Regions from separate parts of the Peribacillus sp. YIM B13472 genome, predicted to be linked through region 3. Evidence: riboswitches for the same ligand, from Rfam matches in the RefSeq annotation. Region 3 holds a riboswitch; each other region holds the start of a gene.

Evidence for each region. Region 3 has a riboswitch for thiamine pyrophosphate ahead of thiC (phosphomethylpyrimidine synthase ThiC). Riboswitches for the same ligand answer to the same signal wherever they lie in the genome.
Region 1: linked by a shared signal. The riboswitch ahead of tenA (thiaminase II) and the one ahead of thiC (phosphomethylpyrimidine synthase ThiC) in region 3 are both predicted to bind thiamine pyrophosphate.
Region 2: linked by a shared signal. The riboswitch ahead of tenA (thiaminase II) and the one ahead of thiC (phosphomethylpyrimidine synthase ThiC) in region 3 are both predicted to bind thiamine pyrophosphate.

What each region holds. Positions count from the first base shown of each region.
Region 1 is NZ_JBHZPG010000004.1:88,281-98,610, reverse strand. Features, by position in the region: gene ACFX4I_RS04890 (2-keto-4-pentenoate hydratase) at 1-564, shown strand, start outside; gene ACFX4I_RS04885 (MFS transporter) at 590-1,951, shown strand; gene ACFX4I_RS04880 (hypothetical protein) at 2,025-2,192, opposite strand; TPP riboswitch at 2,447-2,575, shown strand; gene tenA (thiaminase II) at 2,709-3,392, shown strand; gene ACFX4I_RS04870 (ECF transporter S component) at 3,407-3,991, shown strand; gene ACFX4I_RS04865 (ABC transporter ATP-binding protein) at 4,004-5,461, shown strand; gene ACFX4I_RS04860 (energy-coupling factor transporter transmembrane component T family protein) at 5,478-6,254, shown strand; gene ACFX4I_RS04855 (thiamine phosphate synthase) at 6,295-6,906, shown strand; gene thiO (glycine oxidase ThiO) at 6,908-8,032, shown strand; gene thiS (sulfur carrier protein ThiS) at 8,047-8,250, shown strand; gene ACFX4I_RS04840 (thiazole synthase) at 8,252-9,019, shown strand; gene ACFX4I_RS04835 (thiazole biosynthesis adenylyltransferase ThiF) at 9,016-10,035, shown strand; gene ACFX4I_RS04830 (small acid-soluble spore protein P) at 10,205-10,330, opposite strand, start outside.
Region 2 is NZ_JBHZPG010000001.1:126,230-136,559, reverse strand. Features, by position in the region: gene ACFX4I_RS00675 (aldehyde dehydrogenase family protein) at 1-1,209, opposite strand, end outside; gene ACFX4I_RS00670 (MFS transporter) at 1,482-2,687, shown strand; gene thiE (thiamine phosphate synthase) at 2,726-3,358, opposite strand; gene thiM (hydroxyethylthiazole kinase) at 3,339-4,154, opposite strand; gene thiD (bifunctional hydroxymethylpyrimidine kinase/phosphomethylpyrimidine kinase) at 4,156-4,956, opposite strand; gene thiW (energy coupling factor transporter S component ThiW) at 4,925-5,446, opposite strand; gene tenA (thiaminase II) at 5,462-6,151, opposite strand; TPP riboswitch at 6,240-6,345, opposite strand; SAM riboswitch class I at 6,504-6,608, shown strand; gene ACFX4I_RS00640 (Fur-regulated basic protein FbpA) at 6,784-6,972, shown strand; gene ACFX4I_RS00635 (aspartyl-phosphate phosphatase Spo0E family protein) at 7,227-7,424, shown strand; gene ACFX4I_RS00630 (GNAT family N-acetyltransferase) at 7,480-7,986, opposite strand; gene ACFX4I_RS00625 (GDSL-type esterase/lipase family protein) at 8,204-8,905, shown strand; gene ACFX4I_RS00620 (ABC transporter ATP-binding protein) at 8,956-10,330, opposite strand, start outside.
Region 3 is NZ_JBHZPG010000017.1:63,579-73,908, reverse strand. Features, by position in the region: gene ACFX4I_RS14670 (iron-hydroxamate ABC transporter substrate-binding protein) at 1-1, opposite strand, end outside; gene ACFX4I_RS14665 (FecCD family ABC transporter permease) at 22-1,026, opposite strand; gene ACFX4I_RS14660 (FecCD family ABC transporter permease) at 1,039-2,016, opposite strand; gene ACFX4I_RS14655 (hypothetical protein) at 2,414-2,917, shown strand; gene ACFX4I_RS14650 (histidine phosphatase family protein) at 3,103-3,636, shown strand; gene ACFX4I_RS14645 (HAD family hydrolase) at 3,806-4,594, shown strand; TPP riboswitch at 4,711-4,825, shown strand; gene thiC (phosphomethylpyrimidine synthase ThiC) at 4,961-6,742, shown strand; gene ACFX4I_RS14635 (hypothetical protein) at 6,765-6,935, shown strand; gene ACFX4I_RS14630 (DUF3231 family protein) at 7,036-7,545, opposite strand; gene ACFX4I_RS14625 (hypothetical protein) at 7,644-7,787, opposite strand; gene ACFX4I_RS14620 (spore coat protein) at 7,966-8,598, shown strand; gene ACFX4I_RS14615 (carboxymuconolactone decarboxylase family protein) at 8,656-9,021, opposite strand; gene ACFX4I_RS14610 (cytochrome c oxidase assembly protein) at 9,135-9,917, opposite strand; gene ACFX4I_RS14605 (DUF2243 domain-containing protein) at 9,907-10,330, opposite strand, start outside.

The sequences.
Region 1 (10,330 bases), on a different contig from region 3:
GTGGAGGAAGCAATCTATGGCAGGTTGACATCTGCAATGGAACTAACTAAACCAGAATTAAAAATTAGGGAACTCATTCATCCGAGAGTGGAACCTGAATTTGCTTTTTTGTTCAAGGACGAACTGAAAGGTGCAAATATAACGGCGAAAGATGTCTGGCCGGCTGTAGAATGTGTATTTCTTGCACTAGAAGTTATTGACAGCCGTTATAAAAATTTTTCTTTTACACTTACCGATGTAGTAGCGGATAACGCATCCTCAGCCAAAATCCTGCTTAGCAATCAAGCTTATTCTCCGTACCACACGGACTGGGCTCAAGCAGAAGTTACCCTTTATCAAAATGGTGAAATGCAAAAGAGGGGTCTTGGAGAAGCTGTACTCGATCATCCAATTCACTCGATTGTGGAACTTGTCAAAATGATAAGCCGTGAAGGACTGTCCATTCAGGCTGGAATGATTGTATTGGCAGGCGGAATTACAGATGCCGTTTCCATACAGGCAAACGATGAAATTATAGCAGATTACGGTGAACTAGGGAAACTGACATTACATGTTATATCTTGAAATATGGCAAAGGGGAGGGGATTAATTGCGTGAAGTTAATGCTTCGGAAGTGGTAGGTAATAGTAGATTTGGCCGTTTTCATTTAATGGTCTTTATGTGGTGTTTGTTCGCAATTACCTTCGATGGATTTGATATAGCCATGTACGGAGTTGGTTTACCTTTGATGATGGAGGAATGGAACTTGACGCCCGTCGAAGCTGGCGGAATAGCAAGTTATTCATTGTTCGGAATGATGGTGGGAGCCCTCATTTTTGCACCCCTTGCGGATAAACTAGGAAGAAAAAAAGTGCTTGCCATTTGTATATGTTTATTCAGTGTTTTTACATTACTTTCAAGTTTTGCCCTGAATCCTGCCTTTTTCTCGGTTATGCGATTTATAGCAGCCTTGGGAATGGGAGGATTAATGCCAAATGTCATCTCCTTAATGGCGGAATACTCACCCAAAAAGAATAAGGTGCTCATTGTAACCACTATGTACTGTGGTTATTCTGTCGGAAGCATACTTGCTTCTTTAATTGGAATGTATGTGATGGAACAAATGAGTTGGAGGGTTTTATATTGGATAGGGGCTCTTCCCTTACTGGCACTGCCATTCTTCATGAAGCAATTTCCTGAATCGCTTTCCTATTATGTTATTCGAAAACAAGGAGCAAAGCTTGCTGGAATTCTGAATCGCATTGACCCAGACGGCGACTATAAAGAGTCGGACGATTATGAGTTTGCCAAAGTCCAAGAAAGGGCAAAGGGCTTTCCAGTCAAGAAACTCTTTGAAAATAAGCGTACTCTTAGCACATTTGCTTTTTGGGTAGCTGCCTTTAATTGTTTACTTATGGTATACGGACTCAATACATGGTTACCCAAAATCATGCAGCAGTCCGGATACGGCCTTTCATCCAGTTTATCTTTCAATCTTATATCGGGAATAGGACAAATTGGCGGATCGATAATTGGAGGGTACTTAGTTGGGAAAATAGGCCATAGAAGAGTACTTGTATCCCTCTGTGCCATAGGTACGGTCTGTTTTGTCATATTAGGATTGACCTCAAATGCAGTAGCATTATATGTTCTGATCGCTTTTGGAGGTGCCTGTACAGTTGGCACGATGAATTTGGCCAATACGTATATTTCCGAGTATTATCCGCGTGAGATAAGGACCACCGGGATAGGTTGGGCCTTGGCTTTTGGTAGAATTGGAGCGATTGTTGCCCCTACATTAATAGGATTATTGCTGGCTGCAAACTATTCGCCACAAAATGCATTTATGGCCTTCACAGTCCCGAGCATAATGGCTGCCCTGGCGTTACTCGTTGTGAAAGAAAGGTATGGCAGCTATGATAAACCGCAGATCGAGGACAATATAAAACTAAAAGCAACATCGAATGTATAATATTGTTCTTTAGTAGATGACCTAAATGTCAGCGGACAGTCATGCAACTGTTCCCTGACATTTAGGTTATTTTTTAGAAAATAAAAGAATTCACGAGTAAATCGGCCAAACTCACGAGTAAATCGGGTGAATTCACGAGTAAATCGGCCAAACTCACGAGTAAATCGGGTGAATTCACGAGTAAAACCGCCAAACTCACGAGTAAACCAGTTGAACTCACGAGTAAACCAGTTGAATTCACGAGTAAAATCTTAACTCGCCTTTTACATTGCCAGTGCTGCTGCCTATTTCGTTTCGGAAGATGCAGGGTATATTACGGGGCAAACTCTTTCCGTAAATGGTGGATTAACAATGGTTTAATCAATCAAGTTAGGTGGTTATGCAAGATTGAAAGGCTAGTAAATTTAAAGCATTAGATTGAAAACTTTTTCTAATACGTTTGACAATTGGATTTATCGTGTTAATATAAAGGCAAATGAAAATTAAATATACAATTTGTACCACTAGGGGTGCTTTATAGGTAAAAGTTGATTTTACCGCAGAAGCTGAGATTAAAGTATGACTTTAAGACCCTTAGAACCTGATCTGGTTTATACCAGCGTAGGGAAGTGGGGTCTGGAACAATACGTTTCTGTATTTTTCAAGTACAACCACTTTCTTTACGTTTAAGAAAGTGGTTTTTTGTTTGCAAAAAAAGGGGGATAAAAGGTTTTTTTTCGTAACATTTCTTGAAAAATATTATTTGGAGGTAATGGACATGAAGTTTTCAGAGGAAATTCGTCAGGAAGCTGATCATATTTGGGAAGCTAGTTTTAATCACCCGTTTGTTGCAGGAATAGGAGATGGCACATTGCCATTGGAGTGTTTCCGCTTTTATGTCATGCAAGATGCCTATTATTTATCCCATTTTGCCAGGGTTCAAGCTTTAGGGGCAGTCAAAGCTACAGATTTACATACAACAAGCAGGCTTGCCGGCCATGCACAAGGAACATATGAAGCGGAGTTGAAGCTTCATGAGAATTTTTCTGAGAGATTAGGCATCACAAAAGAAGAACGGGATAATTTCAAACCTGCCCCGACTGCTTATGCTTATACTTCCCACATGTATCGTGCGGCTTATTCGGGACATTTAGGGGATGTTATTGCAGCTATCTTGCCGTGTTACTGGCTGTATTATGAAATAGGTGAAAGACTGCAAGGGTGCATTCCGGAAGAGCCGATTTATCAAGAATGGATAGCGGCTTACGGAGGGGAGTGGTTCCGTACTTTGGTGGAAGAACAAATTGCCAGGCTTGATGAAATTGCTGAAAAAGTGACAGACGAAGATAAGGAAAGAATGAAAGAGCATTTTATCCTCAGCAGCCAATATGAATACTCATTTTGGGAAATGGCTTATCGTTTAGAGACATGGCCTGTGCATAAGGAAACACTAGAAGTATAAAGGGGAATGAAACAATGAAAAAAGGATTGAAATTAACGGACATATTGGTCACGATCGTAATTGCGGTAGCATTTGGAATCGTTTATATCCTTTGGGGTTCGATTTATTATTCAGTTAAACCATTAGGGTTACATCTGGATCAACTTATTTATGGAATGTGGTTTATAGCTGGCCCCGTCGCCTTTTTAATTTTACGGAAACCGGGTGTGGCACTTTTGGCGGAGATAGCTGCAGCTTCCGGGGAGTTCTTTCTTGGTTCACCATGGGGGCTGACCGTACTGTTATATGGGGTGGTACAAGGTTTGTTCGCGGAACTGGTGTTCATGGCGTTCAAATATAAAAAATTCAATATGCCGGTGGCCGTTTTAGCTGCGATAGCTTCCTGCCTGGCATCAGTTATCATGGATTTTGCATACGGGGAAATAGGTGCGCTTTCAACTTGGAATCTATCGTTATTCATGATAGCGAGGTTTGTGGGTTCCATATTCTTTGCAGGAGTGACTGCCTATTATCTAGTTAAAGTCCTGGAAGCAACAGGAGTAACTAATCTTGTGCGTCCGGTTTCAAATAAAGATTATGCAGAACTGGATCAAAAGTAGAGGTTGAGGGCCATGGAACCAATCGTTTCTGTTGAAAAGTTAAGAATGAAATTTCCCGGTGATGAATCTTTGATATTCAAGGACCTATCATTATCGTTCGATCAAGGAGAAAAAGTGCTATTGTTGGGACCATCAGGATGTGGTAAGTCGACTCTTTTACAAGTGTTAAGTGGATTGATTCCGAATTCCATCGAAGTACCGATGAAAACGGAGAAATTGAAATGCCCTTCTTCGTGGGGGTATGTTTTTCAAGACCCTGATAGTCAGTTTTGCATGCCATTTGCCGATGAGGAAATTGCCTTCGTCCTTGAGAATCTTTCCGTCCCTAAAGAAGAAATGAAAGAGAAGATTCAAAATCATTTCCGTAAAGTAGGATTGAACCTGGGCCATACAAGTATTGAAACATTATCAGGCGGGATGAAACAACGTCTGGCAATCGCTTCAGTATTGGCCCTTGAACCAGAAGTGATATTTTTAGATGAACCAACCGCCATGCTTGATCCGGAAGGAACGAAAGAAATCTGGGAATTGTTGAAGGAAGTCGGACGAGACAAAACGGTTATTATCGTCGAGCATAAAATTGACCATGTTTTAGAATTCATCGAAAGAATCGTGCTTTTTAACGATGATGGTCAAATCATAGCTGATGGTCCAAGAGACACCATTCTTTCACTATATAAAAATGAAATGAAAGAACATGGAATTTGGTTCCCAGGTGTTTGGGATGAATATATACAGCAGTATGCACCGATTCGGGAACACCCATTTACAGATGATTCACCCCTTATGGATGTGCAAGGATTTCGCGGTTTTCGGAATAAAGAGGAGAAAATCATGATTGAAGAGCTGAAGGTCCATTCAGGTGAATGGATTGTAATCAGGGGTGAAAATGGCGCGGGGAAGAGTACTCTTTTGCATGCACTGATGCAGTTCATAAAAACGAATGGTAAGTATGAATTATTGGGAACACCGATTAAAAAGGTGAAAAATCCAACGGATCATATGACGTTTGTCTTTCAAAATCCTGAGTTTCAGTTCGTTGCAAATACTGTATATGAAGAGATTGCCTATTCATTGCGAATTGATAAAAGGCCGCAACAAGAAATAGATGAGAGAGTCCGCTCCTTGCTTAAAGTGTTCCGCCTGGAGGCACATCGGGATAAACATCCGTTTCAATTATCAATGGGTCAAAAGCGTCGCTTAAGCGTAGCCGCCTCAATCGTAATAGACAAAAAAATCATTCTCCTGGATGAGCCAACCTTTGGCCAAGATTCGAAAAATACCTTTGCATTACTGGAAAGGTTTGAGGAATATCGAAGACGCGGAATAACAGTGATCATGGTAACTCATGACGATCATATTTCAAAAAACTTTGCAACCAGGATCTGGACGGTTAAGGACGGAAACGTAATAAGTGATGAAAACATTGCGCAAGCCGGATTTTTGGAGACTAAAGTTTTATCACTATAAAAGGAGTGTCATGTAGATGAATGTTTCAAATGCAGAAACATGGCTCCATAGAATTAATCCAAGCCTTAAACTTGGTGTACTGATTGTGTTATGCATCGTGGCGTTATTCATTCATGACCTGAATTATATGATGAATATCACCATTGGCGTATTACTTTTATTTTTGTTTTTTACCGGGCATTCGATAAAACGAATCTTACTTTTGTCGATTCCCTTTTGTTTCATTTTTATATCCACCTCTTCTGCAATGATATTATTCGGGCAAGGTGAGACGCTTTGGTTTGAGTGGGGCCTAATATCGATTACGGAAGAAAGTTTCATGAGGGGATTACTGGTGGGCTTTCGAGCTTTGTTCTTTGCGGCCCTTGGTTTAACTTTTTCCTTAACGACAAGGCCAGTGAACTTGTTTTATTCGTTAATGCAGCAAGTTAAGCTTAAACCGAAATATGCCTATAGTTTCATGGCGGCATTAAGGCTGATTCCCATCATGATGGAGGAGTTCCAAACGATACGAAACGCGATGAAGGTACGCGGTTTCGAAAGGGGAAAAGGGATAAGATCGGTATATTTTAAAATGAAAGCCTATTCCATCCCGTTGTTATCGGGAAGCATCAGACGTGCTCACCGAATCGCGGTTGCGATGGAGGCAAAGCGATTTACAGACACTCGGGATCGAACATACTATTATGAATTTGGATTTTCAAAAAAGGATCATGGTTTCATTTTGTATTTTATCATCCTGCTGTTGGCCGGCTTTTATCTATCGATTCAATTCCCGTTAGTATCTATTTGATTTTATGAGATTGTAACTTTACTAGTTAGGGGTTCTTAGTATGATTGCACATGAATTGCATATTATTTCTACTGGGAAACAGCCAATTGAAAAGTTTGTGGAAATCGCTTCAAACATTCAGGAACATGTTGATTTCTTTTATCTAAGGGAAAAGCATATGAGTGCATCGGAACTCTATCGAGCAGTGACCCTATTACATGATAATAAGATTCCGCTTTCTAAGATCATCATTAATGACCGGGTGGATGTAGCTTGGGTACACAAAGTATTTGGTGTGCAATTGGCTTTTCATAGTTTAGATGCGGGAGTCGTAAAAGGAGCTTTTCCAGGGATGAATGTCGGCTGTTCGATCCATTCCATGGATGAAGCGAAAGCCGCATTCAGCAAAGGGGCCAATTCCGCGATTTATGGACATGTTTTTGAAACGGATTCAAAAATCGGACTTCCTCCTAAGGGAGTTGAGGAGCTTCATGCAATCACAAGAAGTGTCAATCTTCCGATTATTGCGATAGGCGGAATAACACCTTTCAATTGCCAAGTCGTGCTGGATGCGGGGGCACGCGGAATTGCCGTCATGTCAGGTGTGCTTGAAGCTGAAAATCCGGTTAGAGCCGTTAAAGAATATTCGAAGTCTTTGGGAAAGGAGACATAAGATGAATTCCATATATGATGCAATCATTGTTGGGGGAGGAGTAATAGGTGGATCTATCGCTTTTCAATTAGCCAAGCGAGGTAAAAAGGTCCTTTTATTGGAAAAGGATAGACTTGCCAGTAAAGCATCGAGTGCTGCAGCCGGGATGTTAGGGGCACAAGCCGAGTTGGATGCTGATAACCCGCTTTTTACATTGGCAAGCCGAAGCAGGGGGATGTTTCCTGCACTGGCGGAAGAATTAAAAGACATAAGTGGAATAGACATCGAATTAGTGAACAAGGGCATGTTTAAGGTGGCGCTAACGAAAGATCAGGTAGCCGAGTTGAAGAACATGATCAGAGTCCAGCAAGATGCGGGACTTGAGGCTGAATGGCTATCGACTGCCGAAATAAGGAAAACGGAACCGCTTCTATCGGATGAGATTAAGGGGGCCATGTTCATTCCGAAGGATGGACAAGTTTCGGCCACTAGGCTGTCACTCGCTTTTACTGAATCTGCAGCTGCCCTTGGTGTAGATATAAAGGAATTTGTTCATGTCTCCGATTTAATTACGGAAAACGGATGTGTGACGGGAGTGGTCACGAACATAGGTGGATTTTCAAGTGAAAATGTCATCGTGGCAGGTGGGGCTTGGAGTGCTTTCCTCCTTGAAAAATCAGGGATGAGACTCGACAGTTATCCAGTAAAGGGTGAGTGCTTTTCCGTCCTGACCGATCGTCCATTGCTTGAAAAGACAATCTTCTCACATGGCTGTTATCTTGTTCCCAAAGTTGGCGGAAGAATCATTGTCGGGGCAACGGTTAAAGCGAACACTTTCGATCAAAAGGTAAGTCTTGACGGAATCTCTACCTTAATAGAAAAGGCAACGCAATTGCTTCCGGCGATTAAAGGAACCGAATTGGAAAAGACATGGGCAGGTATACGCCCCCAAACTGGGGACGGCTTGCCGTACTTTGGTGAACATCCAGCATGCAAAGGACTATTCATTGCAACGGGGCACTACAGGAATGGCATCCTGCTGTCTCCAATTACAGGTTTACTTATAGCTGATCTTTTAGAAAGGAAAACAAATGCCGAATGGTCCGCTTTTCGATTGGATCGTTCGATACAGACCCTTTATTCTTAATGGAGGTGGATGAAGTGGAATTGATTATTAACGGGGAAAAAATACGGATTCCTGCTAATGAATCAACAGTTACAGGGCTTTTGCAACACTTTGATTTACATCAAAAAGTGGTGATTGTTGAATTGAATGATGAAATAATAGCAAAAGAAAGTCTTAGTGAAACACTTTTGTCAAATGGTGACAAGGTAGAGATTGTACATTTTGTAGGAGGCGGATGATATGTTAAAGATAGGTTCTTATGAATTTTCTTCAAGATTGTTATTAGGTACAGGAAAGTATCCCAATTTCGATGTTCAAAAGCAATCAGTGGAGGTTTCGGAGGCGGAAATATTAACGTTTGCGGTCCGGAGAATGAACATTTTTGAAGCCAGTCAGCCCAATTTTTTAGAAAAACTTGATTTGAAAAAATACACACTCCTTCCCAATACAGCAGGAGCTAAAACAGCCAAGGAAGCAGTGCGCATTGCCCATCTTGCAAAGGCATCTGGCTTATGTGACATGATTAAGGTAGAAGTCATTGGCTGTCAAAAAACACTGCTGCCTGATCCGATTGAAACCTTAAAAGCTGCTGAAGAATTAGTGAAACTGGGATTCACCGTTTTGCCCTATACTTCGGATGACGTGTTGCTCGCTAAGCGCCTGGAAGAAGTGGGGTGCCATGCAATCATGCCTGGCGCTTCACCAATTGGCTCTGGTCAAGGCATTATAAACCCACTGAACTTACGATTCATCATGGAACAATCAGAGGTTCCGGTAATTGTCGATGCAGGGATTGGAACGCCCTCCGATGCGGCAATCGCCATGGAATTAGGGGCGGATGGCGTATTGCTTAACACTGCTGTTTCCGGCGCAAAAGACCCCGTCAAAATGGCGAAAGCAATGAAACTTGCCATTGAGGCAGGTCGATTAGGGTATGAAGCAGGAAGAATCGCAAAAAATGATTACGCGATAGCAAGCAGCCCAGTTGAAGGATTGAGCATTGGATGAATGAACGTTATTCACGTCAAGAACTTTTTGGCCCAATAGGGGAAGAAGGGCAATTGAAAATTCGCAAAAAACACGTTTTGGTTATTGGAGCGGGTGCTCTCGGTACGGGAAGTGCAGAAGGCCTTGTACGAGCAGGAATTGGGAAACTCACCATTGTGGACAGAGATTATGTAGAGTGGAGCAACCTTCAAAGACAACAGCTTTATTGTGAAGATGATGCACAAAAAAGAATACCGAAAGCAGTGGCAGCGAAGAATCGTTTGATTGCGCTAAATTCGGACGTTATCGTAAAATCGCATGTGGCGGATGTTTCGGTTGATGAACTGGCGAAGCTTGTTGAAGGCGTGGATTTAATATTGGATGCCACAGATAATTTCGATACCAGGATGCTTATAAACGATACTGCGCAAAAATATAAAATACCTTGGATTTACGGGGCCTGTGTAGGGAGTTATGGGATAAGTTACACGGTGATCCCAGAGGCGACCCCATGTTTGAATTGTTTGCTGGAAACGGTTCCAATGGGAGGGCTGACATGTGATACGGCGGGAATCATCAGCCCTGCTGTTCAAACGGTCGTTGCCCATCAAATGACGGAAGCATTGAAAATCCTTGTGGAAGATTATGAATCACTAAGAAACAAAATCGTTTCATTTGATCTTTGGAAAAATGAACATTCATCCATAAATGTAGCGCAATTAAAAAAAGATGCTTGTTTGTCATGCGGGTCAAATCGAACGTACCCCCATCTCTCCTATTCAAATCGAACGAAAACAGCCGTTTTATGCGGAAGGGATTCTGTCCAGATTCGGCCGGCGATGAATCTTGAAAGAGACTTAGCGGAAATCGAAAAAAATCTTCTCGCACAAGGTGGTAAGATCGATAGGAATCCTTATTTACTTTCATTTACGATCGGAACCCATCGGTTGGTCGTTTTTAAAGATGGACGGGCGTTGATTCATGGAACAAAAGATATTGCAGAAGCAAAAACGTTATATCATCGTTATATTGGCTGAACTGTAATAATGGAATGACAAAGACTTAAACGTTAAAATCCGTGGCCCTTATAATAGGAAGGTATCGAACATTTTTCTTGTGGCTCATTGCTGCACAAATATGAAACGAAAGCGGTGTCTGCCTTTACTGGGCGGCACCGCTTTGTTTTGGAATGTTTATAAAAGCTGCCTACATATCATGACTGCTATTATGCTTCTGACGGGAGTGCTGTCTGTTTTTTACCTTATGTGAACCGCTTAACGGTGCAGGCTGACCTGGGTTATTACCTTTAGGTGCATTTTTTCGAATATCTTT
Region 2 (10,330 bases), on a different contig from region 3:
TATGACCGGCCCGAAAATCTCTTCTTTGGCTATCGTCATATCCTCTTCGACACCAGCGAATATAGTAGGAGAAACGAAGTAGCCTTGTTCACCCGGTTTATTTCCGCCGACAAGAACTTCCGCACCCTCGTTTTTCCCTTTTTCAATATAGCCCATTACCCGATTTTGCTGCTCCTGGGAAACAAGCGGTCCAATCTGTGTACTTGGATCTAATCCTGCCCCTTGTTTGATGTTTTTTGCATGGCTTGCCATATCGGCAACAACATTATCATAATGTTTCTTTTGGATATAAACCCTTGAACCGGCACAGCATACCTGTCCTTGGTTAAACATGACCCCATTCAAAGCTCCGGGGATGGCTTTTGAGAAATCCGCATCAGGCAGGATGATGTTTGGCGATTTCCCTCCAAGTTCCAATGTGACCCGTTTCAATGAATATGAAGCGGAGCGCATGATCAATTTTCCAACTTCGGTCGAACCGGTAAATGCAATTTTATTTACTTGCGGATGGTCGACAAGTGCTTGTCCAGCGGTTTCACCAAAACCGGGAACGATATTGACGACCCCATCAGGGAAACCGGCTTCAGCCAATAATTCAGCCAGGTAAAGCGCGGAAAGCGGAGTTTGTTCAGCAGGCTTTAATATGACCGTACAACCTGTAGCAAGTGCCGCTCCCAGTTTCCACATCGCCATAAGAAGCGGAAAGTTCCATGGGATGATTTGGCCGACAACACCAACAGCCTCGTGTTTTGTGTAGTTAAAGTAATTTCCGCTTACTGGAATGGTCTGTCCAACAATCTTGGTGGACCAGCCAGCAAAATATCTCATATGTTCTATAGCTAAAGGAATGTCGGCATTGGTAGTTTCACTGATTGGTTTACCATTATCCAACGTTTCCAATTGAGCAAGTTCAGTTTTATTTTCTTCCATTAAATCGGCAAGTTTATACATTAGCCTACTGCGTGAAGCTGCGCTCATTCTTGACCATGGCCCCTCATCGAATGCTTTGCGTGCAGCCTTGACGGCTAAGTCGATATCTTCTTTATCAGCTTCATAAACATCGGCAAGTTTTTGTCCTGTAGCAGGATTAGGAGTGGAGAAGGTTTTTTTTGAAGCACTTTCTACAAACTGACCATTAATATAGAGCTTTTTTGGTCCTGTTAAAAATTTTTGCAGCTTTCCACTTACTTCTAACGTTAGATTTGTCATAATTACCCTCCTGAATAAAATGATTATCTTGGGCAAAACATGATGACTTATTGTTAACGCTATGATTTATGCCAATTTTTATGATAAATGAAAAAAAAGGAATATTCAATCTATATCATTCGACAGAATATACAAGATTTCTTCATCATAAAAAGAAAAGAAGTAATAATTTGTCATGACATGTGTAAATACTATGGCAAAAATGAAAGTTAATAGTTAAAATGAATAAGGATAAAATAACAAGAAGGTCTAAAGTTCTTCAGGAGGAATATATGGGAAATGATGCGAAAATGATATCGCAACGTAAGTTACTAGGTGTTGCGGGTCTTGGATGGATGTTCGATGCACTTGATGTCGGTATGCTTTCCTTCATTATTGTTGCTTTGAAACAGGAATGGAACTTAACCAGTGAGCAGGTTGGCTGGATTGGGAGCATAAACTCAATAGGAATGGCTGTTGGAGCTGTATTCTTTGGTGCGATGGCCGACAGGGTCGGACGGAAGAATGTCTTTATCATTACATTATTATTGTTTTCAATCGCAAGTGGCCTGTCTGCAGCAGTCAGTACACTCAGCTTGTTCTTGATATTGCGATTTTTAATTGGAATGGGACTTGGAGGAGAACTTCCGGTTGCCTCGACATTGGTCTCTGAAAGTGTTGAAGCAAGTAAAAGGGGAAGGGTTGTCGTCCTTCTTGAAAGTTTTTGGGCGGTTGGCTGGATTTTGGCAGCACTCATATCCTATTTCATCATTCCGGCTTATGGTTGGCGTGTTGCATTGTTATTGAGCGCAGTTCCAGCTTTATATGCGCTGTATCTGCGCTTGAAACTGCCGGATTCACCAAAGTATACGGAACTAGAAAAAAAGCAGAGACCGTCTGTATTAAGCAATATGAAAAGTGTCTGGAAAAAGGAATACTCCCGTCAGACCCTTGTATTGTGGATTCTATGGTTTTGCGTGGTCTTTTCTTATTATGGGATGTTTTTATGGCTGCCAAGTGTGATGGTCCTAAAAGGCTTCAGCATGATTCAAAGCTTTGAATATGTTTTGATCATGACGCTTGCACAGCTTCCGGGCTATTTTTCAGCTGCATGGCTGATAGAGAAGATGGGACGTAAATTCGTTTTGATCACATACTTAATTGGAACGGCCGTCAGTGCCTTTTTCTTTGGATCGTCAGAGGGGCTGGCATTGCTGATAGTTTCCGGGATGTTCCTATCTTTCTTCAACCTGGGGGCATGGGGTGCACTATATGCATATACACCTGAGCAGTATCCAACAGCAGTTCGTGGTACAGGTGCTGGGTTAGCTGCAGGAATCGGGAGGATTGGCGGTGTCCTGGGACCGTTGCTTGTAGGGTATCTAGTTGCCGCAGACACCCCGATTTCATCGATTTTCACCATTTTTACAATCGCTATTCTAGTGGGTGCCATTGCCGTAGCTTTTGGGAAGGAAACAAAGAATACCGTTTTGACATAAACAAAAGGAAGGGGACTGTAATCAGTCCCCTCTCTTCATTAATTAAAGTCTTTTATGATTTTTAAAAGGGATTCGGAGGCTCTCTTCGGACTATCTGCATTCATGATGGCCGATACGACTGCGGTACCGGATAGCCCGCTATCAGCAAGAGTGGAAATGTTATCTGCAGTGATACCCCCGATGGCTACGGCGGGAATGGATACGCTGCGGCAAATTTCCTCCAGATCCTCAATGGCCATTAGGGTTGCATCTTGTTTGGTCTTTGTAGGGAAAACGGAACCGACTCCGATATAGTCTGCTCCATTTCTTTCGGCTTCGAGAGCTTCTTCAAGAGTGGAGACAGATACACCGACAATCATATCTTCAGGAACCATTTGTTTGACGACAGTCAGTGGAAGGTCATCTTGCCCAATATGAATTCCGTCCGCTGCAACCGCAAGTGCTATATCCACCCGGTCGTTGATGATAAGGGGAATGGACAGCTCGTTCAATAACTGTTTTAATGCAGCAGCTTTTTTATAAAAGGAAAGGGAGGAATTGTTTTTCTCTCTAAGTTGTACGATCGAGACTCCTCCTGAAACCGATTCTGCAATGATTTTGGTCAATTCTTCTAATGCTATGGACTCTTCCGTAACTAAATACAGGCTTAAATCAATTTGGGACTTCTTCATTTATTTTCACCTCATGCATCCAGATTTCCTTATCCATTCTTGATATTGCATCGATTAATCGCACACGAAAGGTTCCTGTTCCTTCATCTTTTTGAAGGTTTGCAGCAGCTAGTTCCCCTGATATGCTCATGGTTGAGATACCGGCAATGGCCGCAGAATAGAAATCGTCGGTGACTCCTGAAAAAGTGCCGATAAGAGCGGTGGACATGCAACCGGTACCTGTAACATTAGTTAAAAGGAGGTTCCCATTGTCGATGATGGATGTATATTTTCCATCGCTGACCGCATCCTTAGCTCCGCTGACCACGACGATACTATTCCATTTATTTGCTGCTTGTGCAGCCAGCTCTGCATTGCTAATCGCTAGTTCCCCCGAATCCACCCCGCGTGTAACGGTATCCCCACCCATCAATGAAAGGATCTCACTCGCATTCCCGCGAATGATTTGGAAAGTAACCTTACTAAGGAGCTCTTTGGCCTGCTCTGTACGATAGGGGGTGGCGCCAACTCCCACCGGGTCCAAAATGACCGGGATATCCAGGGTATTTGCCGTCTTACCGGCAATCTCCATTGCTTCCAAGGCTTTATCATCGATGGTACCGAAATTCAGGACCAATGCATCTGCTAATTTGACCATATCCGCCACTTCTCTTGGGCTCGATGTCATTACTGGTGAACCACCGATGGCAAGGGTGGCATTTGCACAGTCGTTGACCGTAACAAAGTTGGTGATTTGGTGAATGAGTGGTTTTCTTTCTTTTACCTTCACGAATAAATCGGCTGCAGAAACCTTCATATTAATTCACTCCGTTCTTTTTTGAAAATGAATGAAAATGATGGACAGGTCCATGACCTTTACCGATTGAAAAGCTATTGCGTATCGCTTCAGAAATATAGGTCTTGGCCAGTTCGATCGACTCTTGCAATGGCAGCCCATTTGCCAGGTTTGATGTAATGGCGGATGATAGGGTACAGCCCGTGCCATGAGTGTTTTTTGTATGAATGCGCTCTCCCTCGATCCATTGGAAGTCAGTCCCATCATAAAAAAGATCATTTGGATTTCCTGCTGCATGGCCTCCTTTAAGTAAAACGGCTTTTGGACCCATTTCTTGTATTGAAATGCATGCCTTGTAGAAATCTTGTTCCGTTCGAATCGACAAGCCAGTAAGTACTTCCCCTTCCGGTACATTTGGGGTTACAAGTGTTGCAAGCGGAAGCAAATCCATTTTTAAGGCAGAGACAGCCTTTTCGTCGAGCAAATGGTGGCCACTTTTGGAAATCATGACAGGGTCAAGGATAACGATGGCAGGCATGAAGGTTTTAAGGGACGCAGCGACTGTTTCCACGATTTCCTTTGATCCAAGCATTCCTATTTTTACTGCATCGACAGGAATATCCTCAAAGATAGCTGCAATTTGATCTGATATGATAGCTGTTTCAATTGGCTGTACTGAACGGACTTCCATTGTATTTTGTGCGGTTACGGCTGTGATGGCAGACATTCCAAAGACACCATGTGCAGAAAATGTTTTTAAATCCGCCTGTATTCCAGCGCCGCCCCCTGAATCAGAGCCTGCGATGGTTAATGCTGTTTTCATAAAAAAACCCCTTCATATAATTATTTTTTAGAAGTATTTTTAGTAATATGAAAGCTAAAATCGCACCAGCGAATGAACTGAGCATAAAAGCCGGTAAAAAACCAAAAAGAGCAGCTTTTTCTCCCAATAGGAGGATGGCAAGTGGATAACAGGCTAGGGAACCGAGAATGCCGGTACCGATCACTTCCCCTAAACAGGCGAATTTTAAGCTTTGTGTTTTTCGATAAAGGATGGCAGCCAAAAGTGCACCGATCATGCTGCCGGGAAAGGCGAAAATTGAACCGGTACCAGACATGTTTCTAATGATGGAAACTAAAAAAGCTTGTGTCACAGCATAAGCTGGCCCCAATAGAACGGCCGTCAGGACATTTGCCAGATGCTGAATAGGAAAGACCTTTGCAAATCCTGCTGGGATGAAAATAAATGAACTGGTCAGCGTCGTTATAGCCGTGATCATGGCAGTCAACGTCAGTTTCTTGATAGGATTCATCATCATGTCGACGACCTACAGCGGCCAATCCTGCTCATTTTGAACCATATCCCAGAATAAATATTCATATCGGGAAGTAACCAAAAAGTGCTTTTCTAATCTAAGAAGTTCCGTTTCTGGCATGCCTTCCGTCAATTCTTCCAACAAAGCGATCAGCCATTTGTGTGCTTCCCCGAATTCAGGAGATGAATAGGACCTTATCCAATCTGCGTAGCGATTGTTTTCCAATGCTGCTCCATTTTGTTCTTTTAATAGCAAACCGATTTCATAATAATCCCAAGCGCAGGGCAGGAGACAGGCGATCAAGTCTGCCAAAGTCCCGTGCTGAGCTGCATTTAGCATGTAACCTGTATAGGCTAGAGTGGTTGGAGTAGGTTCTGTATCTTCCAATTCCTTGGAACTGATTCCGAATTCGGAAGCATAATGCCGATGAATATCCATTTCCACTTGAAGGGTTTCATTTAAAATACTCGCAAACTTTGCCATGGTTTCGATGTTATGAGCTTTGATGACACCTAAAGCAAAGAGCTTGGAATAATCCATAAGATAGATATAGTCCTGCTTCAGGTAATAGGCAAATTTCTTTTCAGGAAGCGTACCATTTCCAATTGCCTGGACAAAGGGATGTGAATGGTTCCTTTTCCAAATCTCTTTTGACCGTGCATGTAGTCTATCACTGAATGTTTCTAATTTAGTATTCTCCATTGTTCATCCTCCTATAGAATGGATCCCTTGTTAATGAAAAACCCCGTTCCTGAATACGGAACGGGGTAGATGGATATAGTCTGTAAATGGACGATATCATCCACTTCCCTCCGCCGGTATGAGCCGGTTCAGGTTCAAAGGGTCCGGAACTAATTCCATCTCAGTCTTAAAAAAAGACTCCCCTAGTGGTGTGAATTGTATGTAATTACTGACATCATATCAGAAAGACAAGAAAATGCAACCCGTATTTGAAAGAGGGACCATTTTATGTCCAGGAAAAAAGGGAGAAGCAGGTAATTGACTTTTGATGGTTATTAGGATAAAATCATTTCTACATCATTTATATATCGATTTCTTATCCAGAGAGGTGGAGGGACTTGGCCCAAAGAAACCTCGGCAGCGGACCCGTTTTGGGAACTGTGCTAAATCCAACAAGCATATGCTTGGAAGATAGGAAGAGCCGTACGGACACTGTCAGCCTCTTCTTGAATTAGAAGGGGCTTTTATTTTTGGGAAATAACGTTTAGTGACATAATAGAAAAGGTATATATAATTTGGTGAAAATCAAACAAGTTGATAAAGTTAGCTAACTAATAGCAGGCTCTAGGATGACTAGGAAAGGAGCCATTTACATGGCAGAATTATTTAAGAGGATTGAACAGAGGAAGGCAAAGCTTATTGAAGAGTTATTGGCCAATGGTGTATACAAAACCTCTGATGAAAGGCACCTTTATGATGCCCCATTAAAAGTACTTGAAGATGAATATAAGATTGTTATAAATAGACCAAATACCGAGTCACCTTCTGAATGGATGACATAGTAAACGATGGACTATATTTTGGGTTCTTGGATAAGGGTATGATGTAAGCATTCGCAGTCTACACTAGTGGATGCTTTTTTTGCGTTTGATAGAAAATGACACAAAATATACATAATTTTAGAATGAAATAGTTATTTTGTCACATTTAATCTTTAAAATAACACATTTAATTTGTGGAAAATAGTTGATTTTTACTAGTAGTTTCATTATGATGAAAGTGTAAAAATATTGAATAAATGGGAGGTGACTATATAATGCCTTGCCGTAAGGTAACTATAGAAAAAGTAGAAGAGAAGAGAAAAGAAATGATCAACTTGGCAGCAATTTACGGCTTAACAAGTCTGCTAACTGTTCAAGCCAGTCAAGAATTGGATACGCTATTAAATGCGTTAACAAGTAAAAGAGATTCTGAAAATTTTCCCCTCCAGAAAGCATATAGGTATTTAAATTAGTCCTCGATTAATATGAAAAAGCTACTGCTCAAGGCAATAGCTCTAAAGAATAATATTAAATATCGACACGTTTACCAAGAATGATCAAATCACGCTCAATGCCATCCAACTCGGCAACTTGAGGTAAATGTGCCCATTCTTCAAACCCGAATTTGGAAAAAAGCTTAAGGCTTGGTGTATTGTGGGCGAAAATGAAACCCAATAGAGTCTTAACACCTAATTTTGGACTCAATTCAATTGCCTTTTGAATCGAAATTTGTCCGATTCCTTTTCCCCGGAAATAATCATCAAGATAAATGCTGATTTCGGCAGTGGAATTATAGGCCGGTCGGCCATAGAAGGATTGAAAGCTCATCCATCCAGCAGTTTTCCCTTCTATAGTAATGATAAATAGCGGTCTACTTTCTGAATGATGTTCCTCAAACCATTTAACCCTCGATTGGACGGATACAGGTTCCGTATCTGCCGTGACCATTCTTGAAGCGATTGTCGAATTATATATTTCAACAATTCTGGGTAGATCAGAAAGATCTGCCTCTCTAAACTCTATGTGCTCTTCCATGATTTAAACTCCTAACTAGCATTTATTCAATCTCCAGAATGAAGGGTAATCCCGTTTTTTGTTTAAGGGACGGTGAATGACACCCAATCCATTGAAAGTTTTATATTATCATACACTCTTTAATCTTTATCTGACAATTTTTTTATGTTAAGACTGCAGATTTTTTGGGTATGTAAAAGATTAAATACTTCTAATAAAGAGACAAGAGGAGAACCAAATGAAAAAATTGGCAGGTTTATTGATTATAGTACTAGTTATATGTTTTGCTGCATATGAACTTCAGGCCTCGGAGTCGGAAGATGTGCAAAGGGTGATGGCTTTTGGAGATTCATTGACCTATGGAAAAGGGGATAAGGACGGGGAAGGATATATAGAAGGCCTTGAGGATGAATTGAATAATCCGCAATCGGAACAAAAAGTGAGTTTTTGGAATTACGGTATAAAAGGCCAGGAGACGGATGGGGTGATGAAACAGCTTGATGATTACCGCATTAAAACGAAACTCGATGAAGCCGATACTTTCATCGTTTATATTGGAACGAATGACTTGATCAATAGTAACGGAGGGGACTTGGAGAAAATAAGTGACAGAAAAATCATTGAGGGTAAGCGGGAGTATATCAGCCATCTGAAAAAGATTACATCAACATTGATAGAGGCAAACGATAAAGCGGATATTCTGGTAGTAGGACTATATAACCCAATTAAAGGCAATCAAAAACTTGAAAAGCACATTCGCGATTATAACCTGTCAATAAAGGGAATAGCGGATAAAGATAAAAGGATGTTATTCATTCCTACAAATGATCTTTTTGAAGATAAAAAGAAAACAGAGTATTTCAGTGATAAGTTACATCCGAATGAAAAAGGGTATCAGCTCATTGCGAATCGGGTTTTGGAAAGTTATGATTTCAAATGAAAGCAAAAATGCACAGGAAGGCGATCTGTGCATTTTTACCCGTTAAGTAGCTAGGAGTTTGATGTCGCTTTTAGTTGAGGGAACTGCAAGTCATGGAGCTGCTTGTATCTGCCGTTTTTTTGCAATAACTGTTGATGTGTTCCTTTTTCATGAACCTGCCCTTTTTCCAGAACGATAATTTGGTCGGCATCATGAATGGTTGATAAACGATGTGCAATTACTATTGAAGTCCGGTTTTTCATTAAGCGTGACAATGCTTGCTGGATATAATGTTCGGATTCTGTATCCAAGGCCGCCGTTGCTTCATCGAGAATGATGATTTGCGGATTTTTCAAAAGTGCCCTGGCAATGGCAATGCGCTGTTTTTGTCCGCCTGAAAGCTTGACTCCGCGCTCTCCAATCTGAGAATCATAACCATCAGGAAAGGCACTGATAAAGTCATGCGCATTTGCTGCTTTGGCCGATTCGATGATTTCATCATCTGTAGCATCAAGTTTGCCATACACGATGTTATCACGGATGGAACCATTGAATAAAATGATATCCTGGGAAACAATTCCCATTTGTCTCCGTAATGATTTCAGTGACACTTCTTTGATATCTTGACCATCCATTTTAATCGTGCCATTTTGCGGATCATAAAATCGGATCAAAAGGCTCGTGATGGTCGATTTTCCAGCGCCAGAGGAGCCGACCAGAGCAGTTACTTGACCAGCTTTCATGGTCAGGTTTAAATTGCTGAGTACAGGTACACTCTCATCATAAGCAAAATCAATACATTGAAATTCAATTTGCTTTTTTATGGCAGGGAGTTCAATGGCATTTCCCTTGTCACAAATTTCAGGTTGGGTTTCCAATATTTCAGTTATCCGCTCAAAGGCGGCGGCTGATTGCTGGACAATGCTGATGACCCGGCTAAAATTGCGAACGGGACTCTGCAGTAACCTCAAATAGGCGAGAAAGGCCACGATTAATCCTATTGTGAATTCACCTTCCATCACTTGCCAAGCACCGAACACAATGACTGCTACAAGACCGAAATTGTTCAATAAATCAATAATCGGGCCGAACATGGAACGTAGCCGAACGGACTTAAGGTTTGCAGCCATATTTTCCTGATTACGCTCCGCAAATTTCCTTGATTCGAATTCTTCATTTGTAAAAGATTGAATGAGCCGCATTCCTGAAATGGAATCCTGTAACTGGTTGCTGACATCTCCTGCGGAACTTTGCACAGATCTAAATGACATCCTGATGCGTTTCCCGAATACCCTTGTGATATAGAACATGAAAGGGAATGTAACAAGAAGGACAATGGTCAGCTTCCAGTTAATGAATAGCATATATACCGCCACGGCAATGAAAGTCACCGTGTCAGTCAAGACTTGAAGCATGCTTGAAGAGATGAGCTGCTGCAGTAAATTG
Region 3 (10,330 bases):
TTTTTTTCTCCTATTGAAAAGTTATTTTGTTTTTGTGAGCAAATAAAGAAAATACGGAGCTCCTATAGCAGCGACTACTATACCAGCTGGAATAGCATTTGGCTGAAATAAGGATCGACCAATGGTATCCGCAAGCACTAAAATAATGAGCCCTATAAGTCCTGCAACAGGAAGGAAATGTTGGTACATTGGGCCAACAAGCCGACGGGCAAGATGAGGGGCGACTAGACCAATAAATCCAATACCGCCGGCCATCGCAACACTCGCACAGGACAAACCAACAGCAGTTACCAGCATCAGCAAACGTTGTTTTTGAACAGAAGCACCAAGTCCAGCTGCTACGTCATCACCAAGTGATAAGGCATTTAATGTGTTAGATTGGAACCAAGCATAAGGTGCTAAAATAAGGATCCACGGAAAAAGGGCAATAACATGAATCCAATCTCTTCCCCAAACATTTCCAACTAACCATCTTGAAGCAAATGAGTAGGTTTCTTCATCAAGACGAAGAGACAGAAAAAGTGTAATAGCACTAAAACCAGCAGAAATTGCAATTCCAATGAGAATAAGTCGAATGGGCAATATGCCCTTGTAACGATCATATGCAAGTAAAACAATAAGAAAAGCAGTTAAGATTCCGCCTAAAAAGGTAAATAACGGTATAAGAATTGATGCTTCTTCATCTAATGAATGAAAATATGTAACAAAGATAATGAGACCAAAGGAGGCACCTGCATGTAAGCCTAAAATTCCTGGATCTGCCAAAGGGTTACGTGATAATCCTTGTAAGATTGCTCCTGAAATTCCTAATCCAACTCCCGCCAACATGGTAATCAAGATTCGTGGCATACGGTAATCAAACAGCACAGTAGAACTTTTAAAATCACCGTAGCCAAAAAGTGTTTGGATTACTTTTAAAGGTGAAATCTGCAATGTACCTGTATTCAAGCTTATTAATACTGCAACTATACTAATTAAAATAAATACCATAGTAACTGTATATGCCCTTTTGTTGTCTGCATTCATAAGGTTTTTCACCTATAAATCCCTCCCTACTTTACGAGCAATATAGAGAAAAAAAGGAACACCGACAAGGGCTACCATTATACCAATAGCCAGCTCTCTAGGTGGGTTCAACGTACGAGCTCCCAGATCAGCCAGTATTAACAGTATCGAACCCAGTAATGCTGACATTGGAATGATGAGCTGATAATATCCTCCAACCAATTTTCGTGAAATATGTGGGATTACAAGTCCAACAAAACCTATTGAACCAGCGGCCGAAACAGAAACTCCTGCCAGAATAACGGTTATTATCATTCCGAGTATTCTGATACGATTCGTATTCACACCAAGATTGGTGGAGATATCATTGCCCATTGAAATAAGTGACACAGATCGCCCTAACGATATTGCCCAAATAATAGCGATAAGAATAATAGGAGCTAATACTTTCAAATGATTCCACTTTATCCCCGCAACACCTCCCGCATACCAAAATGCTAAATCTTGACTCAAATCATAATAAATAGCCACTCCTGAACTAAGTGAATGTAAGAGCGCTGCTATCACTGCACCTGAGATTGTTAATCGAATGGGTGTTAATCCTCCTGGCACAGATGATCCAATAACAAAAATGCATAATGTACTCAATACAGCTCCAATAAATGAAAAAATCATCAAAAGAGAATATGGAATGTTTGGAAAGAAAGCAAAACTAAGGGCTACCACAAACATTGACCCTGCGTTAATTCCAAGTATTCCTGCGTCAGCTAAGGGATTGTGGGTTACTCCTTGCAATAATGCACCTGCAACTGCAAAAGCTGCTCCGACTAATGCTGCGCCAATAACCCGTGGAAGCCGTAGTTCGTGGATAATCTGTTGCTGTGTCAGTGTAGGATTATAATTAAAAACCGCTGACCACACCGTATTGAAGGTAACGTCTTTTGCCCCAAATGTTACAGCCAAAAACATGGACACAACTAATCCAAGAATCACCAGGATGAATAAACACATTAGCAGAAAAACATTTGAACGATTTTTAAGTTCCTTTAGAGAGTGAGTATGTAACATTTGTTAGTTCATCCTTTACTTTTCGATGCGTGAAATTGATAATCATTATCACGATGAGTATAACTTTACTCCTTGTTGAAATCAAACTATTTTTCAATATATTAAAATATTGAATAATTGATATGTGTTTCCATAGCTCTTCTAAAGTCAGTAGAATTGTAGAAGATCATAAGTACAAAAATAAGCGGATGAACATTCAAAATCTATTATTATGATAAGGGAAAAAATGAGTTGATGTTCCAAAAAGACACGTTGCAAAAGTGAACTTGAATAAGGGTTTTTGGTAATGAGATGGAGCATTTATATTATATAATGATAGTGACAAAAGGAGGATGTATAGATGGTATATAATTCGGCAGCAGAACTTTGTGAAGGGTTTGGGTATCCGCCCGTTCATGTTAAATTGACGATAGAGATCCTCGATGAGAGATTGGGACCAGTAACGGCGGAAGCAGAGATTGCCATCAAGCCTGTTAAGTCAAAGGAATATCTAGAAGTATTGGTGGAAGAATTGGAATCGGAGCATATCTTTGCTGATGAAAATGGCAGTATCTATGGCAGCTTCGGCATCGATCAAAGCATCCAGATATATGATGAAGTCCTGACTACCATTCCGTTCGAAGAGTTAATAGGAAAGGAAAAATGGAAAGAGACAATTGAGGAATCAATCACTGTGGATAAGCTAAAGGAACAACTGGGGAAATCCCTCAATGATTATCCATTCAGTGATTTGAGCGGAAAATATAAATTCAGGAAAAGATGTACGATAACGGAACTTCAATTCAAAGAATGTAACAAAACTGGAGAAGGCGAAATGCTTTCTCTTTTTTCGATGCCATCATAATCAAATGATTATAGTGACACAATCCGTTAGATTTTTTAAACATACACAATGTCAAGGAGAGATCAATAAGGTTTTTTTTATGGTTTCAACATACATTTTTTTATGGTTTTACATAGGGTAATATATTGATAAGGGCTTTTACAAGAAAACGAAATTTATATTTTAAAAGATAAAAAGGAGAATATATGAAAATTGGTTTGGTACGGCATTTTAAGGTGGCACATGAATTTCCCACTGGGAGACCTGTGACGGCGGATGATATGAAGCAATGGTTTGAGGACTATGATGCAGCGGATATCATTTACGGAACGACTTTATTTGGTGTGGAGGAATGGCAGGAATGTTATAGCAGTGATATGTCGAGAGCTATCAAGACAGCGGAACATATCTATCCAGGTACGGTTCATCGGATGGAGGAGCTGCGGGAAATACCTTCCCCCCCACTTAAAGGAAAGGTTAAGCTGCCGTTCATCCTTTGGGCCATCTGGATTCGCTGCTGCTCGGTAATCAACAAGCAGACAAGGGCGGAAATTAAGATCGCAGAGCGAAGGATCAATAAAGTATTGGATGAAGTCTTAGCAAAGGGGGAAAGGGATGTTCTGATCGTGAGTCATGCCGCCCTCATGGTATATATGAGGAAAGAGCTGATACGACGGGGGTTCACCGGTCCAAAATTCAAAATTGCCAGTAATGGAAAGCTTTATGTATTTGAAAGATGAAAAAGGGGAAATATTGGGTGTACCACCAGAAAGGGTAAGTCATTTTTGCTGATTTTAAGAAAGAGGAAGGCATTTTCCGAATAGTTATTCTTTTTTTATTGGTTGTGGTTTATTATTGTAATAGTGTAATTTTTACGAATTCAATAATAGGGAAAGAGGGGTGGACATTTTGCTGAAGGCAGTTTTTTTTGATTTAGATGATACATTACTATGGGATCAGAAAAGTGTAAAAGAGGCTTTTGTGGCCACATGCGAAGTGGCTAGGGAGAAATATGATCTGAATGTGGACGAGTTTGAAGAAGCGGTGCGAAAGGAAGCACGTGAGCTTTATTCTTCTTACGATACATATGCATTCACTCAAATGATCGGAATCAACCCATTTGAGGGATTATGGGGGAATTTTCAGGATGATCATGATGAATTCCGGAAGATGGCCGGGATTGCACCGGCTTATCGGAAAGAAGCGTGGACGAGAGGTTTGAAGGCATTAGGGATCGATGATCCGGAATTTGGGCTTGAACTGGCAGAACGTTTCCCGGCCGAGAGACGCAAAAAGCCATTTATCTATGAAGAATCATTCCGTGTTCTGGATGAATTAAAAGGGAAGTACAAATTGCTATTGCTTACGAATGGATCTCCTGAACTACAAAATACCAAACTTGAAATTACGCCTGAACTGGTTCCTTATTTCGACCAAATCGTGATATCAGGCGCATTTGGACGAGGTAAACCAGATGCCTCCATTTTTGAGCATGCTTTGGAAATCATGGGGCTTGATAAGGATGAAGTATTGATGGTCGGCGATAATTTAATGACCGATATCCTTGGAGCATCACGGGTAGGCATAAAGTCGGTCTGGATAAATCGCCATGATAAGGAACGGAATGAAGTGCTTCCAACCTATGAAATCAAGCATTTAGAGGAGCTATTCCCCATCCTTGAGAACCTGGGGAATTAATTGGCAGTACTACTTCAAATTACAAATTTTGGAGAGTTGTAAAGGAAGTACTAGGTCTTTTAAAGTATTTACAGAATGAAAAGGGTGATATATAGTTACCCTGTAATCAATTAAATTATTCAGACTAGGGGTGTCCAATAAAAGTTGGGCTGAGAGAGAAGCGCTTAAGCTTCTTAACCCTCAGGACCTGATCTGGTTCATACCAGCGTGGGGAAGTTAGAATCTACTAAACAATGACATTTCAATTGGTCATTTCTGTAGTCATACTAACGCTAGCCGGGTCTTAAATATGAGATCTGGCTTTTTCGTGCGAAATGGATTGGATTTTGTCCTTTTTAAATAAACTTAAAAAGGAGAAATGAAATCATGATGAGTAATTCTGTAAATGACATGAACGTTTCAATTATGTCTAGTTTTGCCGGAAGTAAAAAAGTCTATGTTGAGGGATCTAGACCTGATATTAAAGTACCTATGCGTGAAATTAAGCTAAGTCCGACTACAGGGGCATTCGGCGAAGAGGAAAATCCGCCTTTACGAGTATATGACACAAGCGGTTTTTATACGGATTCAGATTATCCCATTGATATTCGTAAAGGTCTTGCCCCGATTAGACGAAGCTGGGTTCTGGAACGGGAAGATGTTGAAGAGTATGATGGCCGTGAAATAAAGCCCGAAGATAACGGGTATAAGAAAGTTGAGTCACAATCCAACGCCGAAGTTTTTCCTGGATTGAAAAGAAAACCATTGCGTGCAGTGAAAGGGCAAAACGTAACCCAGCTCCATTATGCCCGTAAAGGTATCATTACTCCAGAAATGGAGTTCATTTCGATCAGGGAAAATGTAGCCCCTGAGTTTGTAAGAGAAGAGGTAGCTAGCGGGCGGGCGATCATTCCGGCAAATATTAACCATCCTGAAAGTGAGCCCATGATCATCGGACGTAATTTTCATGTGAAAATAAATGCGAATATTGGAAATTCCGCGGTTAGTTCATCGATCGAAGCTGAAGTGGAGAAAATGACTTGGGCTACACGATGGGGTGCAGACAATATAATGGATCTTTCCACCGGAAAGAATATTCACACGACCCGGGAATGGATTATCAGAAATTCACCTGTGCCAGTTGGGACGGTTCCGATATATCAAGCATTGGAAAAAGTGAATGGAGTCGCGGAGGATTTAAATTGGGAAGTTTTCCGGGATACATTAATCGAGCAGGCTGAGCAAGGTGTCGATTACTTCACCATACACGCTGGTGTGCTTTTGCGATACATCCCCATGACAGCAAAGCGAGTTACGGGAATCGTTTCCCGAGGGGGCTCCATCATGGCACAATGGTGCTTGGCCCACCACCAAGAAAGTTTTCTCTATACTCACTTTGAAGAGATTTGTGAAATCATGAAGGCTTATGATGTCTCTTTCTCATTAGGTGACGGCCTCCGTCCGGGATCCATTGCAGATGCAAACGATGAGGCACAATTTGCTGAATTGGAAACACTTGGGGAACTGACGAAGATTGCTTGGAAGCACGATGTTCAAGTCATGGTGGAGGGACCCGGTCACGTACCGATGCATTTGATTAAAGAAAATATGGATAAGCAGCTCGAAGTCTGTCAAGAAGCACCATTCTATACCTTGGGACCATTGACAACGGATATAGCTCCTGGATACGATCATATCACTTCTGCGATTGGTGCTGCCATGATTGGATGGTTTGGAACTGCCATGCTTTGTTATGTGACACCGAAAGAGCATTTGGGACTTCCGAATAAAGAGGATGTTCGGGTAGGGGTCATAACTTATAAAATTGCGGCCCACGCAGCTGACCTTGCTAAAGGTCATCCGCATGCAAGAAAACGGGATGATGCCCTTTCGAAGGCTAGATTCGAATTTCGTTGGAGAGATCAATTCAATCTTTCCCTCGATCCTGAAAGGGCGGTCGAATATCATGATGAAACTCTTCCGGCTGAAGGTGCCAAAACGGCTCATTTCTGTTCAATGTGCGGCCCAAAATTCTGCAGTATGAGAATCTCTCAGGACATCCGTGATTTGGCGAAGGAAAAGGGTCTGGGTTTTGAGTCGGTAATTGATGAAGGGCTTAAAGAAAAAGCGAATGAATTCAGGAAAACGGACGGGGAAATCTATCAATGATTCCGACGAGAGGGAGAATTCGATGAATCGGGTAATCCAGATAAAAGTTGAAATGAAACAGTTGGAAACTCAATTGGAACAATTGAAAAGAGAGCTGAACATTTATCGGGAGAATTGTAATCATGAATTTGTCAAGAATGATTATAGTCAACAATGTACAAAGTGCTACTTAATCGAAAGTCTGCAATGGTAGTGATGCCTTAATTGTCCTTTCATTATCGGAATTAATCCCTTAATCATGTTGGGCATTCAATCACAAAGTCAACATGATTAAGGGGATATTTCATTACTATTTACAAACTTGTTTTAGTAATATGGAGAGGAGGAGGGACAAGCCATCCCTTTTCCTTATTCAATCTTAGGAAGTCAGCACCCAATGACGCTTTTTTGGTATGGAATTGTGCGAACATCTGTGCAATATCTTCGCGGATGCATTGACCCATGATCTGGCTGCAAGCAACTAATCCTGCATTGATATCGATTGATACTGAAGCACAGATTTCAGGATCTTGAAGTCGTGCCCCAACGGGAATATCCTCTAAATTTGCTTTAGGCCTTTCAGGTGGTGATGGAGGCAGTCCCACGTTATTTTCTTTTAATAATAATTCAATTTGGTCACTTTCCTGTTTCCCTTGATTGATCACTTCTACAAGTAATTTATGCAGGTCCTTATCACCAGTATGATTAAGCATAGTTTGATGACATGCAATCAAGCCTTTTGTTGTTGTTAGAAATGCCCATGTTCCAAATACCTCACCGTAATGCATAGGCTCTTCTTTCGGATTTCCGCTTAAAATTCCCATAACCATCCTCCTTAAGAATTTCACAATTTAACGTAGTTAAGTTACCCTGTACTAATCCATGTATGCATCGTTAATTCTTGGAAAACGTTGGAGTGATTTTAGCCTTTTATTCCTTGTAGCCATTCTTGATAACATTCATCACAGAGCATTTCATTTCTATCCATGTCAGTAACTTGAAACGTTACAACATGGATTTTTTTTCCTTCCGTTTCATCAGTACAATAGAAGCTTTTATGTGTCATTAGAAATCCTCCCATTCAAATAAAAGTTTTTATAGTTTAAAACGTCATGTTTTTTTTATACAGATAACATGACTGCAGCTTAATTGGTCTTCTTGGAAGAGTTTAGATTGAATAATCCTGTTTGGGTTTAACATACTAAACTTGTTCGCATGATTGATAAAACGAGGAGGGAAATACAATGCAAAACCAATATCAACAAGGGCAAGTACACCAGAACATGCAAACGGGTGCCATCCCCCCACAAATGAATCACGGTGGTCACGAAGTATTCGATGTACATGAAGTGTTGTCTGGAGCGATTGTTACTTTAAACACTTACACTCTTTTGCGTCAGCATGTACAGGATCAGGAATTGATGGACATTCTGGATCGTCAATATCAGTTCATCCAAGATGAATATAATATTACATTGGAGTGCTTCCAAACGGGCCAGGATCCTTCTAAACGGACTCAGAGCTACAAAATGAATCAAGGTAACGATTTTATATATGGATTGACACCCACACAGCCAAAGAAACCTTTGCGATCCGTCTCGGAAATTACGGATGAATGCATTTCAGCCATGATGCTGGGAGCTGTCAAGTCTACAGCATCCATGAAAGCGATGTCAGCGCTTGAAATAACGAATCCGGTGGTACGCCGCGTATTAGCAGATTCCGTTCCGAACTGCATTGAAATGGCATATGAGATTTCGGTATATCAAAACAAACATCATTACTACCAAGTTCCACAGCTTGCACAGCAGGATATGCAACAAATGATGAATTCGTATGCACCCGTTCAAGGAAATAACAACAACATGAGTCATTAAAAGCATTTGTTAAGAACATGAAGAAGGGATAGGACTAACTCTCCTATCCCTTCTTTATCATTGTTTCATCTGGTTTATTTCCTGGATGCATTCCTGGACGAGGGTTACAGCCTGACTCATGGTGGCTCCTCCGCCAAATGCTGCGGTCACACCAATGGCTTCAAGAATTTCTTGTTCGGAACAGCCTTGATCAAGACACCCTTTTGTATGGTAGATAATACAGTATTCATCTTGTGAATATAAGCTTATTCCTAGTGCGATAAGCTGTTTTTCTTTCTGGGATAATTGACCTTCTTTAAAGCACTCTTCCGTAAACGAATTGAATTTCTCTGCGAGATCAGGCATTTTATGCGTAAAGACACCGATTCCAGCTTTATAATCACGAAGAGCATTTTCAGTAGAATTGTTAGCTTCAAATTCCATTTTCCATTCAGCTCCATCCTAAATTTTTTTCATCAAAAATTAGTATGAGCTAAATGCTGGACGATTAAACAGAAACATAGGAGTTCACCAAAGTAATCATGGAACCGTCCTTCCTACAAGGCAAGTGAACCCTTAGGCCGGGTGGCTTTGAACCATTGATAGCAAAGGATGCAAATAAGTGCAAAGTCAATGGCATCACCGGCATAGTACATTAACATTCCTCCATTTTCCGCTTGTTCCTTGGTGACCCCGCTTGGAGGGTGGGCAAAAATATATTTAGAAAGGATATCATGGCCGGCCAGTGAAATTGTAAATACGATAGCTCGAAACATGAAGCTGAACCTGTGGGGCGCAGGGTCCATATAAATCATGGACGCAGTGAATAGATAGCCCGCTATGAACATGTGAAAATGCACCAATGCATGTAGAAGGGCATTCTGATGCATCAACCCGTTTAACCCAGTCGTATAAAGTATCCAGAGTCCCCCAATATTAAGCGCGGAAGCAGTGATTGGATTACTTAAAATACGCAGCGGCCAACTTTTCAACAGCTTTGAAAGGCGTCTTGCTGATTGTACATCAAGTGTTCGCAGTGCAAGAGTAATAGGTGCAGCAAGCACGAGTTGGATGGGTACAATCATTCCAAGCAGTAAATGACCAACCATGTGCGCCGTGAAGTCCATATGCGCGCGATTGGCGATGGGGCCTATAATTGCAGAGGCTGCACAGATGGTGCCAAGAATCCAAAAGAACGTACGGTATAAGGGCCATTTTTTATAGCGGCGAGTCGAAATTACGACAGCTGCGATATAAATAATTATAACAATAGAGAAAAGAATCAATAAAATCGGTTCAAAACCAGTTCCATTATCATGAATATGTCCATTACTGTGCATTGCGGCCGTCTTCTTTCATTTTAAGTAAGCTGCTCCTTGTTTGAATGACGATGGTAATGCCGATCAGTATCATGATTGTGGCAGCAATGTTCCAAATCAAGTCGTATGGGAGAATATCGACATTGTAACGGATTTGATGGAGACGCATTAGCTTGTGCTGGATGGTCCCGTCATATAACTGAAAAGAACCTGCCCCGAGTAAAACTCCTCCTATCCACCTTTTCAGCCATAATCCCTTTCGGCGGCGAAGGTCAGCGAACATGAACAGAGACCCGACCGTTGCGAACCAGCTTAGGGCATGAAATAAACCATCCGAGACAAGTCCGATGCTGGATGTGGACTTGTCATAGAAATGGTGCCAATGTAATAGTTGATGAAAGATGGCCTCATCGATGAATGCCACCAATCCAATC